Regions from separate parts of the Micrococcus sp. CS26 genome, predicted to be linked through region 1. Evidence: predicted binding sites of a transcription regulator. Region 1 holds the regulator's gene; the other holds the start of a gene.
The links. Region 1 encodes HspR, which represses chaperone genes until heat shock. Its sites were predicted from a motif close to AAGTTGAGTCNNNNNGACTCAACTT; they were not measured.

Region 1 (6,363 bases):
CCGCCTGCTCGCCACGGAGCGGCGCGGCACGGACTCCGTGTCCACCTCGCACGTGATCTGGTACTCGGCCCGCGAGGACCGCGTGCTCGAGACCGCCGATCTCTTCACCCCCGACGGCTGGGACGCGTTCCGCGCCGAGGTGCGCCAGCGCATGGCCAACGACCCGGACGTGATCGGCTCGCGCCTGGACTCGGCGGTCGACGCCCCGGAGCAGGTGGAGAACCGTCGCGTCTGGGACGCGGTGGTCTTCCTGCCGGACGGCAGCCTGATGCTCGAGGCGGACCAGGCGTCCATGGCGCCGGCCGCCGCGGGCGTGCTGACGGTGCGGATCCCTCGGGACACGGCGACCGCCTGGCTGTCCGACCTGGGCCACGTCGCCGCGGACGCCGCCTCCGCCCCCGCCGACCTGCGTCTGCCGGACCGCTCCACCCCGACCCCCGAGGAGCAGCAGCCGGAGCCCGCCCCCGAGCCGGAGCCCGAGACGTCCTCGTGGACGGAGGAGGCCACCGGCGCACCCGTGCCGCCCCCGTCCGCGCCCGCCGACACGGCGGCCCCGACGCCCAGCGTGACCACCCCGGTGCCGAGCAGCACGGCCCCGTCCTCCTCGGCCCCCGCGCCCACCCGCTCGGCCACGCCGTCCTCCCCGTCGTCTCCCCCCACCTCGTCCTCGCCGTCGGGCACGGGATCCGGCAGTCCGACGCCGAGCACCCCCGACCCGACGCCGACCTCCGCGACGCCGACCCCGACGTCCCCGACCCCGACGTCCCCGAGCCCGTCCGGTCCGTCCACGAGCGCGTCCGGTCCGTCCACGAGCGCGCCGGCCACGGACCCTGCGCCGGACCCGACCGAGTCCGCACCCGAGCCGACCGCCACCACGGCCTCCGCGTCCGCGTCGCCCACGTCGGGGGACCGCTCCAGCAGCACCCCCTGACCCCGGCGCCGGGCGCCGTCGTCGGCCGCGGTCTGCACCGTCGACGCGCGGCCGTGGCAGGATCGGGGCGATGACTGAGCACCTGCCCCGCCCCTGCCCGGACGCACCCGGCCCCGACGCCGTGCCGCCGCCCGCCGAGCGCGTCCACGCGCACGACCACAATCGGGACAAGGACCCCGCCCTCGTCCGACGGGAGCCGGTCTCCTTCGTCCGACGCGGCGCGCGCCTGAACGCGGGGCGGCAGGCCGTGTGGGACCGACAGGCGCAGCGGGTCCTCGTGGACGTGCCCCGCGGCCGCGGCGCCACCTCGGTGGACACCCAGGCCCGACTGGACTGGGCCGGGGTGTTCGGGCGCGAGGCCCCCCTGCTCGTGGACATCGGCTCCGGGCTGGGCGAGTCCACGGCGCAGGCCGCCGCCGACCGGCCGGACTGGAACGTGCTCGCCGTCGAGGTCTACGTGCCCGGCCTGGCCGCGCTCATGACGCGCGTGGAGCAGCAGGGCCTGGAGAACGTCCGCGCCGTGGAGGCCAATGCCCCCGAGCTGCTGGACGCCCTGCTCACGCCCGGCTCCGTCTCCGAGGTGTGGGTGTTCTTCCCGGATCCGTGGCACAAGAAGCGGCACCACAAGCGCCGCCTGGTCTCCCCCGCCTTCGCGGACCGCGTGGCGCGCGTGCTCGCCCCGGGCGGGGTGCTGCGGCTGGCGACGGACTGGTCGGGCTACGCCGTGCAGATGCGCGAGGTGCTCGAGGCGCACCCGGAGTTCGAGAACCTCTTCCCCGGGCGCGCCGCGGGCGAGGGCTCCCCGCTCACGCGGGTGCGCCGCGAGGGCAGGGAGACCGAGGTGGGGGCCCAGCCGCTGCCCTCGGGATGGGAGAGCGCGGCCGAGGAGGAGCGCCCGCTGCGGGCCGGCCTGGGTGAGGCGCGGGCCGGCGCGGCGGCCGCGGACCCCGTGGACCACGCGGGCGGCTGGGCGCCCCGGTTCGAGGGCCGACCGATCACGAGCTTCGAGGCGAAGTCCCAGCGGGCCGGACGCCTCGTGTTCGACCTGGCGTACCGCCGCCGCTGAGCACGGGGCCCGACGGGGCCGCTCAGGCCGGGGCGACCGGCCCGGCCGGGTCGGCGCCGTCCGGGACGGGCGGCACCGGCAGGCCGGCGGTCACCCGCGCGGTCGCCGCGAGCGTCACGGACCCGGCGTCCCGGTAGCCCCTCGGGGCGTCCCCGGGGGCCGTCGGCGACCAGCGGGCCGTGCGGTGGCCGCGGACGGCGGCCCCCGCCAGGCCGGGCCGCGGGGCCACCGGCAGCACGGCGGCGTCCGTCCAGTCCCGACGACGGCCGACCGCGCGGCCGACCCGGGCGAGGAGATCGCCCGGGGCCAGGGCGCGGAACGTCCGCCCGGACCGCAGGCCGAGGTGCGCGGCCCGGGCTGCCAGGGCGGCGGGCAGGCCGACCGCGCCCGAGACCACGAGGGCCTCGACGGGACGCTCGGCCGGCCACGGGGCGTCGGCGTCGTCGGGCTGCAGGCCCCGGTCCGCGAGCAGGCGCAGGGCGTGCGCGGCCACGAGCGAGCCGTACGAGTGGGCCTCCACGGCCCCGTGCACGGCGGTCCCGCGGGCGCGCAGGGCCGGGGCGGCGTCGTCGTCCTCCCCCGGCCCGTGGCGCAGGAACTCCCACCAGGCCCGGACATCCGCGGCGAGCATCGCGCCGCCGCGCCGGCCGGGGCCGTCGAGCACCACCCGCCAGGGTGTGGGCGCGGGGTAGCCGAGCCACGCGATGACGACGGGGCGGGGTGCGCCGGCGGCGCGCTGGGCGGCGGCGAGGTGGGCGGCCTCCCGGGCCGTCCCCCACATGGCCGTCTGGGGGCGGATGCCCATGCCGGAGACGAGCCAGGTCAGATGCGTGGCGGTCGCGGGGTCCCCCGCGGCGACCACCGCGCGCGGACCGTCCGGGCCGTCGAGGACGTAGTCCAGCAGATGCCGGGCGGGCAGGTGCGGGTCCATGCCCTCCGGCTTGAGGGCGTGGACGATCCCGTCCAGGGCGCTGCGGGCCTGCCGGCCGAGGCCGTCGCGCCGGGCCATGTCGGCGCGCAGCCGCTCCTGCACGCGGGACCGCGCGGCCGCCCCGAACGACGCCCGGCTCAGTCCTGCTCGGACTGCCACGTGGGCACCCGTCGGAGGCGGGCGCCGCCGGAGGGCAGCCTCCGCAGGCCGCTCGGGCGGGCCTCGCCCGCGGTGTCCGCCCCGGCCCGTGCCGCGGCGTGACGGCGGGCGGCCATCCGGTCGGCGTAGCGGGCCGAGACGTCGCCGCCGGAGCCCACGGTGAAGACGCGGGCCAGGCGGGAGGCGTGGTGGAGGCGGTCCACCTGGGCAGCCAGCTCGACCACGGTGTCCTGCAGCTGCTCGACCTCGCGCTGCAGCGCGATCACGCGGCGGATGCCCTCCAGCGAGATGCCTTCGCGGCTCAGGGCCTGCACGGTCTGCAGCCGCTCGACGTCGGCGAGGGAGTAGCGGCGGTGCCGTCCGTCCTGGCGGGCGGGGACCACGAGGCCGAGCCGGTCGTACTGGCGCAGGGTCTGCGGATGCATGTCCGCCATCTCGGCGGCCACGGAGATCACGAAGACCGGGGCGTGCCGGTCGGGACCCCCCTCGCGGCCCCGGTCCGCACGGGCGGCGCCGTCGCGGGCGCTCACCAGGCTGCCCTCCGGGCCAGCTCCCGCCGCGGATCGTCGCCGGCCGTGGCGGACTGCAGGGCCTCGACGGCGGCGCGGGCGTCGTCGTTGAGCGTGGTGGGCACGGTGACGCGCAGCTCCACGAGCAGGTCACCCGTCGTCTTCCCGCGCTCGACACCGCGGCCCTTCAGGCGCAGCACGCGGCCACACTGGGAGCCCGCCGGCACCTTCACCTTCACGGGGCGCTCCAGCGTCGGCACCTCGATCGTGGCGCCGAGGGCGGCCTCGGGGAAGGTGATCGGCACGGTGATCCGCAGGTCGTCCCCGTCCCGGCGGAAGAACTCGTGCTCGCGCACGTGCACGGTGACCAGCAGGTCGCCGCGGCCGGCCGGGCCGGGCGAGCCCTTGCCGCGGGCACGGACCTTCTGGCCGTCGCGGATGCCCTTCGGGATCTTCACCTCGATCGTCTCGCCGTCCGGGCCGCGCAGGGACACCGTGGTGCCCTGGATCGAGCCGCGGAAGGAGATCGTGGTGGTGGCGGTGCGGTCCGCGCCCTTCGTGGGGCGCGGCCGCGCGTAGCCGGCGTCACCGAAGCCGCCGGGGCCGAAGCCGCCGGTCTGGCCGGCGGCGCCGCCGAACATCCCGCTGAACAGGTCCGACAGGTCGGGCCCGGACTGCGTGGTGCGGGGGCCGCCCCCGCCGCCGAACATGCCGCCGAAGACGTCCTCGAAGCCGCCGCCGCCGGCACCGCCCGGGGCGGAGAACCGGGCGCCGCCGCCCATCGCGCGGATCGCGTCGTACTCCTGGCGCTCCTGGGGGTCGCTCAGGACGGCGTACGCCTCCGAGATCTCCTTGAACTTCTTCTCGGCCGCCTCGTCCCCGGGGTTCTGGTCCGGGTGGTGGGTGCGGGCGAGCTTGCGGTAGGCCTTCTTCACATCCGCATCGGAGGCGTCCTTGGACACCCCCAGGGTCGCGTAGAAGTCCTTGTCCATCCAATCCTGCGAGGCCATGGTGCCTCCTCTCGTGTGCATCGGTCAGGGGGTCGGCCGGCGGCGGGGTGGGCCGCCGGCCGACGGGGTCACTCGTCTCCGGCGGAGACCATCACCTGGGCGGCGCGCAGCACGCGGCCGTCCCGGACGTAGCCGTTGCGGAAGACCTGGACCACGTGGTCCGCGGGCACCTCCGCGTGCGGCTGGCGCATCACGGCCTCGTGCAGGGCCGGGTCGAACTCGACGCCGGCCAGCGCCGCCTGGTCGTGGCGCTCGAGGCCGAGGCCGGCCAGGACGGTGTCGAGCTTGGTCGCGATGGCGGCGAACGGGCCGTCCGTCAGGTCGCCGGCGGCGCGGGCGGCGTCGATGTCGTCGAGCACCGGCAGCAGCGCGGTGACGGCCTTGAGCACGCCGGCGTCCCTGGCCAGGTCGCGGTCGCGGTCCACGCGACGCTTGTAGTTCACGAACTCGGCCTGCAGACGTCGCAGGTCGGTCTCGAGCTCGGCCTCGCGGTCCGAGGCCGCGGGCTGCGGCGCCTCGGTCCCGGCCTCCGCGCCGGCCTCGTCGAGGATGCGCTCGGCCTGGGCGAGGGCGTCGCCGTCCTCGGCCTGCTCGGCCGCGCTCTCGGCGGAGACGCGGGGCTCACCGGTCTCGGGGTCGATGCGGCGACGGTCGTTGAACACGATGGGCTCCTCCTCGGAGCCGCGCTCGGCGTCGGAGGAGCCGTGCGGACGCTGCTGGTCGGCGCTCATGGTGTGTCCTTTCGAAGCGGGTGGGCGCGGCGGGTCCGCCGCGCGGGGGTGGTGCGGGAAGGCCGGCGGGCTGGCCCGGCAGGGGCGCTGCCGGGCCGGCCCGCCGGCGTCGTGGGCCTCCGGGCGGGGCGGGCGTGGACGCCCGCCCCGGCCCCGGGGTGTCAGGCCTTCTTCTCGTCGTCCTCGTCGACCACCTCGGCGTCGACGATGTCCTCATCGTCGCCCTGCGGGGCGGCGGACTCGGCGCCGGCGTCGGCCGACTCCGCGCCCTGCTGGGCGTAGAGGGCCTCGCCGATCTTGACCTGGGAGGCCTGGAGCTTCTCGAACGCGGCGGCGACCTCGTCGTCGTTGTCCTGCTTCTCCAGGGCGGCCTTCAGGGCGTCGACGTCGGCCTGCACCTCGGTCTTGACGTCCTCGGGCAGCTTGTCGCCGTTGTCCTGCAGGAGCCTCTCAACGGAGTAGGCGGACTGCTCCGCCTGGTTGCGGCGGTCGGCGGCCTCGCGGCGCTTCTTGTCCTCGTCCGCGTGGGCCTCGGCGTCCTTGACCATGCGGTCGATGTCCTCCTGGGACAGCGAGGAGCCGCCCGTGATGGTCATCGACTGCTCGGTGCCGGTGCCCTTGTCCTTCGCGGAGACGTGCACGATGCCGTTCGCGTCGATGTCGAACGTGACCTCGATCTGGGGCATGCCGCGCGGGGCCGGGGCGATGCCGGTCAGCTCGAAGGTCCCCAGCGCCTTGTTGTCCCGGGTGAACTCGCGCTCGCCCTGGAAGACCTGGATGGACACGGAGGGCTGGTTGTCCTCGGCCGTGGTGAACGTCTCGGAGCGCTTGGTCGGGATGGCCGTGTTGCGCTCGATGAGCTTGGCCATCACGCCGCCCTTGGTCTCGATGCCCAGCGACAGCGGGGTCACGTCGATCAGGAGCACGTCCTTGCGCTCACCGGCGAGCACGCCGGCCTGCACCGCCGCGCCGATGGCGACGACCTCGTCCGGGTTCACGCTCTTGTTGGGCTCCTTGCCGCCGGTC
Region 2 (6,363 bases), on a different contig from region 1:
GGCTGCGCCGGCTCCGCTCGTGGATGAGCGAACCGGCCCAGTCCGGCGGCTGCATTGTGACCTGCTCGGCGCTCAGGCGCTCCTACCGCGATCTGCTCTCGGATGCCCCCGGGCGCGTGCGGTTCCTGCACGTGGAGGCCGCCACCGTGGACATCCAGGACCGGATGGCCGAGCGCCACCACTTCATGCCGCCCGCGCTGCTGGCCAGCCAGGTGGCCACGCTCGAGCCGCTGCAGCTGGACGAGGACGGCGTGCTCCTGCACAACGACGCCACGCTGGCGGACCTGACGGAACGGGCCCTGCGCGCACTAGTGTGAGCGCGGGCGGGCCCGCGCGTCCGGCGCGGCAGGACCGGGGGAGGCCGTAGGCTCGGCAGACCCCATCTGCCCGCCGGCCGCTCGCACCGGTCCGCCCGCCCGAAGGACCCCTCATGAAGCTCGAAGACTGGACCCCCACGCTGGGGGCCGCCCCGCTGCTGGGTATCGCGCTCGGTGCGATCCTGCTGCTGCTCCTGCTCATCATGCGGCTGCGCGTGCACGCCTTCGTGGCGCTCGTGCTGGTCAGCCTGCTCACGGCCTTCGCAGCAGGCATCCCGGCCGAGCTCGTGGTGCCGGCGCTGACCCAGGGCTTCGGCTCCACCCTGGCCTCCGTGGCGCTGCTCGTGGGCCTGGGCGCGATGCTCGGGCGCGTGGTCGAGGCCACCGGCGGGGCGAAGGCCATGGCGGACACGCTCATCCGGTTCTTCGGGGAGAAGCGCGCGCCGTTCGCCCTGGGGGTGGCCTCGCTGCTGTTCGGCTTCCCGATCTTCTTCGACGCCGGCCTCGTGGTGATGCTGCCCGTGATCTTCGCGGTGGCCCGCCGGCTCGGCGGCTCGGTGCTCGCCTACGGCCTCCCCGCGGCCGGGGCGTTCTCCGTGATGCACATCTACGTGCCGCCGCATCCGGGCCCGGTGACCGCCGCGGGGCTGTTCGACGCCAACGTGGGCCTCGTGATGCTGCTGGGGCTGGCCATCGCCGTCCCCACCTGGTATGTCACCTCGTACCTGTTCGGGCTGTGGGCGGGGCGTCGGTGGGTGCTGCCCGTCCCGGCGATCCTCGGTGAGGCCTCCGAGGAGCGGGAGGCGCATCCGCCGCGGTTCGCCACGGTGGTGGGCGTGCTGGTCCTGCCGCTGCTGCTGATCCTCATGAACACGGGCCTCAACACCCTGAACGCCGCCGGGGCGTTCGGCGCCGACGCGAAGGGTCAGGCGTGGTACCAGGTGCTGCGCGCGCTCGGCGAGACGCCGGTGGCGCTGCTGATCACCCTGCTGGTCGCCATGGCCACGCTGGGCCGCCGGATCCCGGGCGGCCGTGAGGGGCTCGAGTCCATCCTCGACGGCGCCCTCGCCCCGGTCTGCTCCGTGATCCTCGTGACGGGTGCCGGCGGCATGTTCGGCGGCGTCCTGCGCACCTCCGGTATCGGCGCAGCCCTGGCCGAGTCGCTCACCGGCCTGGGCGTCCCGCTGATCCTCGCGGGCTTCCTGATCGCCGGTGCGCTGCGCATCGCCCAGGGCTCGGCGACCGTCGCCCTCACGACGGCGGCGGGTCTGCTCTCCACGGCCGTCGCCGAGGCCGGGTTCACCGAGGTCCAGCTGGCCACCATGGTGCTCGCGGTGGCCGCCGGCTCGGTGATCGCCTCCCACGTCAACGACTCCGGGTTCTGGCTGGTCGGCCGCTTCTTCGGCATGGACGTGCCGACGACGCTGCGCACCTGGACCGTGCTGGAGACGCTGATCGGCGTCATGGGCTTCGTCCTCGCGTGGGCGGTCTTCGCCCTCGCCGCCGCCTGACCCGGCTGTCGCCCGGGCCGCGCGTCGGATCTCCGGGGCCGCGACGGCCCACCCGCCCGGCCCTGCTCACGCCTCCCGCGCCGACTCCGCCCGACGACGGCGCAGCTCGTCCTCCTCCACGCCCGCGACCAGTTCCGGGGCGGCCAGGGGCCGGGGCGCGGACTCGAGCGTGCGGATGTCCGGCGTGGGGGCCAGGCCCGGGTCGGCGTCGCGGAGGCGCCGGGCGGCGGGGAGCACGCGCGACTCGACGTTGCCGACGAGCTGGTTGTAGCGGTCCACGGCGGTCTTGAGGGATCCGCCCATGCGGTCCAGGTGGGTGCCGAGCGTGCCGAGGCGCTCGTAGAGGTCCTTCGCGCTGGCCACCACGGTGTGGGCGTTCTCGGCCAGGGTGTCCTGCCGCCAGGCATAGGCCACGGACTTCAGGGCGGTCAGGAGGGAGACGGGGGCGACGAGCGCGACGTTCCGGGAGAACGCGTGGTCCAGCAGCCCGGGGTCCGCGTCCAGGGCCGCGGCCAGGAGTGACTCGGCGGGCAGGAAGCACAGGACCAGCTCGGGGGAGTGCTCGAGGCCGGCCCAGTAGGACTTCGCGGAGAGCTGGTCCACGTGGCGGCGCACGGCCGCGGCGTGCTGGGCGGCCAGCGCCTGACGCCGCTCGTACGCCTCCTCGCCGGGCTCATCCGCGAGGGCCTCGGCGGCCAGCGCGTCCCCGATGGGGGCCTTGGCGTCCACGGCCATGGCCTTGCCGCCGGGCAGGGACACCACGAGGTCCGGGCGGAGGCGCTCGCCGTCCCTGCCGGACAGCGTGGCCTGCTCCGTGAAGTCCACGTGGTGGAGCATGCCCGCCGCCTCGACGACCCGCCGCAGCTGCGCCTCGCCCCAGTGGCCCCGCGCGGAGGTGGACTTGAGGGTGGCCATGAGCGACGTGGTCTGGTTCAGCAGGTCCCGGTCCGTGGCCGCGGCGGCGCGGAGCTGCTCCCCGAGCCGGCCGAACTGTGACGCCCGATCCCGTTCCAACACGCTCACCTGCTCCTGGAGGGCCGCCAGTCGCTGGCCCAGCGGGGCGAGCGTGGACATCACCTGGGACTCCGCGCGTTGGCGTTCGGCGTCCTCGGCGCGCGCGGCCGTGAGCGCGCGCTGCTCCGCCCGGGCGGCCGCGAGCTCTTCTCGTGCCCCCTGGTGCTCGGTGCGCAGCGCGGCCAGCTCGGCCTGGGCCCGGCGGGCCTCCTCACCGCCGCCGGCCGCCCGGCGCCACATGAGCCACGCGCCCACCAGGGCGCCCAGCACGAGTCCGAGGATGAGGGCGAGCAGCAGGCTGAGGATCTCCATGCCCCCACCCTCGCAGGCCGCAGGGACACGTTAGGCGGCGGCGCGCCGTCGTCGTGGCGGGCGGCTCAGCCGAAGAGCGGGTTGGGGCCGTTGGCCACGACCTGCGGGTCGCCGTCGACGCGGGCGGCGATGCCCGCCGCGGCCACGCCGGGCAGATACGGGAAGACCATGCGGGTCGAGGCCAGGGCGGCGGCGTCGAAGGCCTCCACCGCGACGGCCGGGCGGGGCCCGTCCACCGTCTCGATCTCGCCGTCGAACACGGCCACCGCCCGCGTGGGGCGCGGGCTGATCTTCGCGACCGTGGCGGCCGCCTGCTCGGGCTCGAGGTCCGGGTGCTCCCACATGCCGCGCTGGCCGTCCGCGGCGACGGCGAGGATCGTCGGGGCGAACACGGACTGCCGGCCGAGCGTGTCGAACACGTGCTCCACCGCGAGGCTGATCAGCGGCAGCAGTTCGCCGCCGGGGGGCGTGGGGGTCGGTCCGGTGGGCGTCGGGGTGCTCATGGGGCCGAGGCTACCGGCCCTGTCCGACGGCGCCCACCCGCGCCTAGCGTGAGTCCATGCAGCTCACCATCGCCCCCGGGGACATCACGGCCACGCACGCGGACGCCGTCGTCAACGCCGCCAACTCCACCCTGCTCGGCGGCGGAGGCGTGGACGGCGCCATCCACCGGCGCGGCGGCCCCGAGATCCTGGCCGAGTGCCGCCGCCTGCGCGAGACCGACCTGCCGGAGGGGCTGCCCGCCGGGCAGGCCGTGGCGACGACGGCGGGGCGCCTGCCCGCGCGCTGGGTCATCCACACGGTGGGCCCGGTGTGGGCCAAGACGATCGACAAATCCGACACCCTCGCCTCGTGCTACCGCGAGTCCCTGAAGGTGGCGGCCGGGCTCGGCGCCCGGACGGTCGCGTTCCCGGCGATCTCCGCCGGGATCTACGGCTGGCCCATGGAGGACGCCGCGCGGATCGCCGTCGAGACCTGCCACGCGATGGCGGACGAGGTGGGCGGCACCGTGGACGAGGTGCTGTTCGTGCCCTACGGCGACACGGCGGAGGCCGCGTTCCGTGCGGCGCTCGGGCACCTCGAGGCCCCCCAGACCACCGATGACGAAGGAGACACCGGACGATGACCATGCGTTTCTGGACCAGGACCGTCGCCGTGACTGCGGCGAGTCTGCTCGCGCTCACCGGCTGCGCGACGGGAGGGGAAGAGGCGGCGACGTCGTCCTCCCACGGCGGGCACGCGGGCCACGCGATGGACGGCGGCCCCGCCCCCGAGGGCATCGAGCCCGCCGCGGACCCGGCCCACCCCGTGGGCACCGAGGTCACCCTCATGGCGGACCACATGCCCGGGATGGAGGGGGCCGCCGCCACCGTCGTGGGCGCGTACGAGACCACCGCCTACTCCGTGGACTACCGGCCGACGACGGGCGGGCCCGAGGTGACGGACCACAAGTGGGTCGTCCAGGAGGAGCTGGAGGACGCGGGCGCCGAACGCCTGCCCGACGGCGCGGCGGTCACCCTCGCGGCTGACCACATGCCGGGCATGCAGGGTGCGGAGGGCACGGTGCACTCCTCGACGGATGAGACCGTCTACATGGTGGACTACGAGTCCGACGGCATGCGGATGAGGAACCACAAGTGGGTGGTGGAGAGCGAGATCGCCTCGGCGGGCTGACCCCGGGCCGGGAGGGTCCTGACCGCCCGCCTGGAAGTTGATCGAACTTCACGCAGATTTCTGGAATAGGTTCGCCGGGCGTGCTGTTGTAGTGGTCAGACGCCGCGGTGTCAGCGGCGCCCACCCGAATCCCGAGGAGAGTGAACCGACATGGCCCGTCCTATCGATCCGTTCCGTGAGATGGAGCGCCTGGTGAACGGTCTGACGCCCCGCGCGACCGGCACCGTGTCCATGCCCATGAACCTGTACCGCGAGGGCGACGTCTTCGTCGCCGAGGTCGAGCTGCCCGGCGTCGACCCGGCCTCCATCGACGTGGACGTGGAGGAGCGCACCCTCACCGTCCGCGCCGAGCGCAAGGAGGACCCGGCCCGCGAGGACCGCCGCTGGCTCACCCGTGAGCGTTCCGCCGGCACCTTCGCCCGCCAGCTCACCCTGGGCGAGGGCCTCGCCCTCGACCGCATCCAGGCCGACTACAGCGACGGCGTCCTGACCCTCACCATCCCGGTGGCGGAGCAGGCCAAGCCCCGCAAGATCTCCGTCACCCACGGCGGCACCGCCCCCGTGGCCGGGCAGACCGTGGAGGGCGAGACCGCCGAGGCCTCCGGCGAGTGACCGGCCTCTGACGGAGCCGCGCGCGGCCGGCGTGACCAGCGCGCGGTCCGTCCCCCGAACGCAGATGCGGCGGGCCCCCCACCGGGGGCCCGCCGCATCTGCGTGGCGGTCACGCGCAGCCCCGTCACGCCCTTGACGCGCAGACGGGCGTCGAGCGGGCTCATGGCGTCGTCCTCGGCGCCCATGCGCACCGAGCCCACCGGGTGGTACACGGTGTTGTGGGTGCGGCGCACGTAGTCGGCGATCTCCTCGTCCGTCTGCGCCTGCTCGCCCGGGGCCAGCTCGCGCCCCGCCCACGCCGCCATGGCCGGCTGGGAGACGATCTCCCGGGCCAGCCGGATGCCGGCCACCGCGACGGCCATGTCATGGCCCTCCGGGTCGGTGAAGTAGCGCGGGTCCACGGCCGGCTTGTCCCGGTAGTCGTTGGAGCGCAGGCGCACGGTGCCGCGGGACTTGGCGAGGGGTGGACCCGGTGGCCCTGCGGTCTCGGCTGTCGTCCTCTGTTCGGCAGACACAGGTGTGCGTCCTCTCGTCGGGGTCTGGGCGGCCCGCCCACCCTACAGATCGGTCATCTGGGCGGGGATGCGTGCTGGGCGGTGCGGGTCTCTGGGTTCCGTGGGCGCGTGGGGGCGGGGGCTGGGGCTGCCGGGCCCCGTGGCCGCCGGGCCTCTGGGTTCCGTGGGCAGAAAAGCAAGGGTTTCTGCCCCCGGAAGCGAAAACCCTGCCGGTTCTGCCCCCGGAACAGGGGAGAGCGCGCTTTCTGCCCACGGAGCGGGCGGGGCTGCCGGTTCTGCCCACGGAACGGGGCCGGTGCGGGACGCCTCCGCCGCGGCGGGCCCGCCGGTAGACTGCCGGACTGTGGCTTTGACTATCGGATTCGTGGGACTGCCCAACGTGGGCAAGTCGACCCTGTTCAACGCGCT

Region 2: the regulator HspR is predicted to act here: its motif matches at 4,863-4,887, upstream of ACZ1IK_RS10100 (Hsp20/alpha crystallin family protein).

What each region holds. Positions count from the first base shown of each region.
Region 1 is NZ_JBVFVY010000002.1:92,258-98,620, forward strand. Features, by position in the region: gene ACZ1IK_RS01330 (hypothetical protein) at 1-931, shown strand, start outside; gene trmB (tRNA (guanosine(46)-N7)-methyltransferase TrmB) at 1,002-1,997, shown strand; gene ACZ1IK_RS01340 (alpha/beta hydrolase) at 2,020-3,087, opposite strand; gene ACZ1IK_RS01345 (heat shock protein transcriptional repressor HspR) at 3,066-3,617, opposite strand; gene ACZ1IK_RS01350 (DnaJ C-terminal domain-containing protein) at 3,614-4,606, opposite strand; gene ACZ1IK_RS01355 (nucleotide exchange factor GrpE) at 4,675-5,337, opposite strand; gene dnaK (molecular chaperone DnaK) at 5,499-6,363, opposite strand, start outside.
Region 2 is NZ_JBVFVY010000027.1:11,067-17,429, forward strand. Features, by position in the region: gene ACZ1IK_RS10070 (gluconokinase) at 1-317, shown strand, start outside; gene ACZ1IK_RS10075 (GntP family permease) at 431-1,828, shown strand; gene ACZ1IK_RS10080 (DNA recombination protein RmuC) at 1,895-3,154, opposite strand; gene ACZ1IK_RS10085 (hypothetical protein) at 3,220-3,657, opposite strand; gene ACZ1IK_RS10090 (O-acetyl-ADP-ribose deacetylase) at 3,714-4,280, shown strand; gene ACZ1IK_RS10095 (YdhK family protein) at 4,277-4,828, shown strand; gene ACZ1IK_RS10100 (Hsp20/alpha crystallin family protein) at 4,979-5,440, shown strand; partial or broken gene ACZ1IK_RS10105 (GMC oxidoreductase) at 5,551-5,898, opposite strand; gene ychF (redox-regulated ATPase YchF) at 6,299-6,363, shown strand, end outside.